DNA from 2 places in the Pseudomonas sp. PAMC25584 genome. Region 1 is predicted to be linked to the other one. Evidence: predicted binding sites of a transcription regulator. Region 1 holds the regulator's gene; the other holds the start of a gene.

What was found. The regulator FliA, encoded in region 1, starts transcription of late flagellar genes. The targets are predictions, from matches to a motif close to CTAAAGTTTNNNNNNNNNNNGCCGNTAA.
Region 2: the regulator FliA is predicted to act here: its motif matches at 890-917, upstream of ACS5Q8_RS15540 (methyl-accepting chemotaxis protein).

What each region holds. Positions count from the first base shown of each region.
Region 1 covers NZ_CM176870.1:4,402,961-4,405,163, forward strand. Annotated here, with positions in the region: gene ACS5Q8_RS20380 (protein phosphatase CheZ) at 1-368, opposite strand, end outside; gene ACS5Q8_RS20385 (chemotaxis response regulator CheY) at 387-761, opposite strand; gene fliA (RNA polymerase sigma factor FliA) at 930-1,670, opposite strand; gene fleN (flagellar synthesis regulator FleN) at 1,667-2,203, opposite strand, start outside.
Region 2 covers NZ_CM176870.1:3,409,285-3,411,487, forward strand. Annotated here, with positions in the region: gene ACS5Q8_RS15535 (undecaprenyl-diphosphate phosphatase) at 1-755, opposite strand, end outside; gene ACS5Q8_RS15540 (methyl-accepting chemotaxis protein) at 985-2,203, shown strand, end outside.

The DNA.
Region 1 (2,203 bases):
GCCTGGGCTTCATTGGCCATGCCGTTGACCAGAGGCGTGGCGTTTTCCACCAGATCCATGGTGCGGTTGGCCGCCGCTTCAGTCAGCCTGACCACATAGGACAGGCGTTCAGTCGCATCGGTGATTTGCGAAATCTCTTCGGCCTGGGGCATGTGCGGGTCAATCTGAAAGTTGACGATCGCACTGTGCAGCTCGCGTGTGAGCTTGCCCACTTCCTGATACAGGCCGCGGTCACGGGTCTGGTTAAGCTCATGGATTAACTGCACCGCGTCGCCGAACTGGCCTTTTTCGAGGCTCTCGACGAGCTGGTGAGCATGCTTTTTCAGGGTCGACTCAAAGTCCCCCTGTGACGTTTCTTTATGCTCCATAGCTCCCCCGTGGCAGCATCAATGACCGATGCGTTCGAAGATTTTTTCGATCTTCTCTTTCAAGGCCAGCGCAGTGAATGGCTTGACCACGTAGCCGTTGACCCCGGCCTGGGCGGCTTCGATGATCTGCTCACGCTTGGCTTCGGCGGTCACCATCAACACGGGAAGACTGCGCAGTTTTTCATCGGCGCGCACATGACGCAGCAAGTCGATACCGGTCATGCCGGGCATGTTCCAGTCGGTTACCAGAAAGTCGATGCTCCCGCTGTTGAGGATCGGAATCGCCGTAAGGCCGTCATCCGCCTCGACCGTGTTGGTGAACCCAAGGTCACGCAACAGGTTTTTTATGATCCGCCGCATCGTTGAGAAGTCATCAACGATGAGGATTTTCATGTTCTTGTCCAATTCGACCTCCAAGCAGTCTTAAACGCGCCCAGCACCTGGACGCGCCATTTCAATCAACAGGCGTTACACAAAAAAGGACTGCCCAGGGCACCACGAAACTCACCCGCGAAAACCAGAGCCCTCACGGTAGTGTTTGCAGTGTCCCCACACTGCCTGTCAGCGCGCGCGCCACTCTCCCAGGCGTCCCCGCAAGCGGGCTGCGCACTGGCTGTGCAGTTGGCTGACACGCGATTCGCTGACCCCCAGGACCTCACCGATTTCCTTGAGGTTCAGCTCTTCGTCGTAGTACAGCGCCAACACCAGTCGCTCACGCTCCGGCAAATTGGCAATCGCGTCCGCCAGCGCACCCTGAAAGCGTTCATCTTCCAGGTCACGCGACGGCTCGAGATGAGTACTCGCGCCATCCTCGTGCAGCCCTTCGTGTTCGCCGTCCTGCAACAGGTCGTCGAAACTGAACAGGCGACTGCCCAAGGTATCGTTCAAAATCCCGTAATAATCATCGAGACTCAATTGGAGTTCGGCCGCAACTTCGTGATCTTTAGCGTCGCGACCGGTTTTTGCTTCAATTGCACGAATTGCGTCACTGACCATGCGCGTATTGCGGTGTACCGAACGCGGCGCCCAATCCCCTTTACGCACCTCATCGAGCATCGCGCCACGGATACGGATACCCGCATACGTCTCGAAACTCGCACCTTTGCTCGCGTCGTATTTGGTCGACACTTCGAGCAGGCCGATCATGCCGGCCTGGATCAAGTCTTCGACCTGAACGCTGGCGGGCAGGCGTGCCAGCAAGTGATAAGCGATGCGCTTGACCAGGGGCGCATAGCGCTCGATCAATTCACCTTGGCTGTCACGTGCCGATTTCTTGTAAAGGTTATAGCCGCTGGCTGTCATAGCACCGGTCCTGCGCTCGTCTGATGCACCAATCGCTCGACGAAAAACTCCAGATGCCCCCGTGGGTTGGCGGGCAATGGCCAGGTATCGACCTTCTGAGCAATAGCCTTGAACGCCAAGGCGCATTTCGAACGAGGGAACGCTTCGTAGACTGCACGCTGCTTTTGCACAGCCTTGCGTACACACTCGTCATAGGGAACTGCGCCGACGTATTGTAAGGCGACATCGAGAAAGCGATCTGTGACCTTGGTCAACTTGGCGAACAGGTTGCGCCCTTCCTGCGGGCTCTGGGCCATATTGGCCAGCACGCGGAAGCGGTTCATGCCGTAGTCACGATTCAGTAGTTTGATCAGGGCGTAGGCGTCGGTGATCGAGGTGGGTTCATCGCAGACCACCAGCAGGACTTCTTGCGCGGCGCGCACGAAGCTGACCACGGACTCGCCGATCCCGGCGGCGGTGTCGATCACCAGCACGTCGAGGTTGTCGCCGATATCGCTGAACGCCTGAATCAGGCCGGCATGCTGCGCCGGGCT
Region 2 (2,203 bases), 990 kb from region 1:
TACCAGGCAAACGCTGCGTAGCTATGGCTGGCGATGAACTTGAGCAGGCCCTTGACCGCAATCATCGCGAAGATGAACGAGGTAACAAACCCGAGGGCGAACACTGGCAGGTCCGCCGGCTGGAACAGGTCGCGGTACTTATAGCCCGAGTACACCGCCGCACCGACCATGGTCGGCATGGCCAGGAAGAACGAAAACTCGGTGGCGGTCTTGCGCGACAGGCCGAACAGCAGGCCGCCGATGATGGTCGAGCCCGAGCGCGAGGTGCCCGGAATCATCGCCAGGCACTGGGCAAAGCCAACCTTGAGCGCGTCCTTCCAGGTGATCTCATCGACAGTTTCGGCATGCACTTCATGCTGGCGACGCTCCGCCCACAACATCACGATGCCGCCCAACACCAATGCAGTGGCGACGGTGATCGGGTTGAACAGGTAGTGGTGAATCAGGTCGGCGAAAATCACCCCCAGCACCACGGCCGGCAGGAACGCAATCAGCAGGTTGACGGTAAATCGCTGCGCATTGCGCTGGGTCGGCAAGCCGGTGACCACGTCGAGGATCTTGCGCCGAAACTCCCAGACCACCGCCAAAATCGCGCCGAGCTGAATGATGATATTGAACGCCATGGCGCGTTCGCCGCCAAAGTCGAGCAAGTCGGCGACGATAATCTGGTGGCCAGTACTGGAGATCGGCAGAAATTCAGTCAGCCCTTCTACCACGCCGAGTATCAACGCCTGTGCGGCGGTCCACAAATCCATACTTCCCCCAAAGGTCTTGCTCTACGGCAAGCCTCGTTAGTCTTTTTAATGATTCACTGACGATGAGCACACTAAAGGCCCGGTGTTGATATTCAACGCCGGTCTGCAAAAATTCCGTGAAAAATCAGGCAGTACTCAGGTTTTTCGATTTCAGGCCGAAAGCCTATCAGACAAGGCGTAAAAGTCGATGCAACGCCGAGAATTATAAAAAGCACGGAGTGACAGGACGATGAACAGTTTGCGCAATATGTCGATCAGCCGCCGTCTCTGGCTGATCCTGGTAGTCGCCGTGCTGATGCTGTTGACCCTGGGTTTGCTGATGCTCAAGCAGATCCATGGCGACCTCTATCAAGCCAAAAGCCTGCAGACCCAGCACGTCGTACAGACCGCCAGTGGAATCCTGACGTTTTATCACAGCCTCGAAACCAGCGGCGTCATGACCCGTGAAGCGGCACAGAAACAAGCGCTGAGCGCGGTGCGTGGCCTGCGCTATAACCACGACGACTACTTCTGGATCAACGACCTGACGCCGGTGATGATCATGCACCCGGCCAACCCCAAGCTCGATGGTCAGAACCTCTCGTCGATTCGCGACCCGAACGGCTTTGCGATATTCAACGAGTTCGTGAGCCTGGCCAAGGCCAAGGGTGCCGGTGTCATCAATTACAGCTGGCCGAAGCCGGGTGCTGAAGCGCCGGTGAAAAAAACCTCGTATATCCAGTTGTTCGAGCCGTGGGGCTGGATCATCGGCTCCGGCGTGTATGTGGATGACGTGCAAGCCGAATTCAACGTGCAAGTGTGGAAAGCCTCGGGTATCGGCCTGGGCATCGCCGTGGTCATGGCCCTGCTGGTCTCGTTGATTGTGCGCAGCATCGTGCGCCCGCTGCAGGCGGCCGTGAACGCCATGGCCAATATCGCCAGCGGCGAGAGCGACCTGACTCGCAGCCTCGACACCCATGGCCGCGACGAAGTCACTCAACTGTCCCAGCACTTCAACAACTTCACCGCCAAGCTGCGCCAGGTCGTCGGCCAGTTGCAGATGTGCGCCACTGCGCTGGGCCAGTCGTCCACGGAGATGGGCAACAACGCCAGCCAGGCCCATGACCGCAGCCAGCAACAGTCGCAGCAGATGGAACTGGTGGCCACCGCAATCAATGAAGTCACCTACGGCGTGCAGGACGTGGCCAAGAACGCCGAGCACGCCGCCAGCGAAATGCGCGACGCCCAGGCCCAGGCCGTGCAGGGCCAGGTGAACATCGACAGCAGTTTGCAGCAGATCGACCAACTGTCCACCACCATCAGCCAGGCCGTGGAGGTGATTCGTACCCTGTCGAGCGAAAGCACGCAGATTGGTGGCGTACTCGAAGTGATCCGCTCCATTGCCGACCAGACCAACCTGCTCGCCCTCAACGCCGCCATCGAAGCCGCGCGTGCCGGTGAGCAAGGAC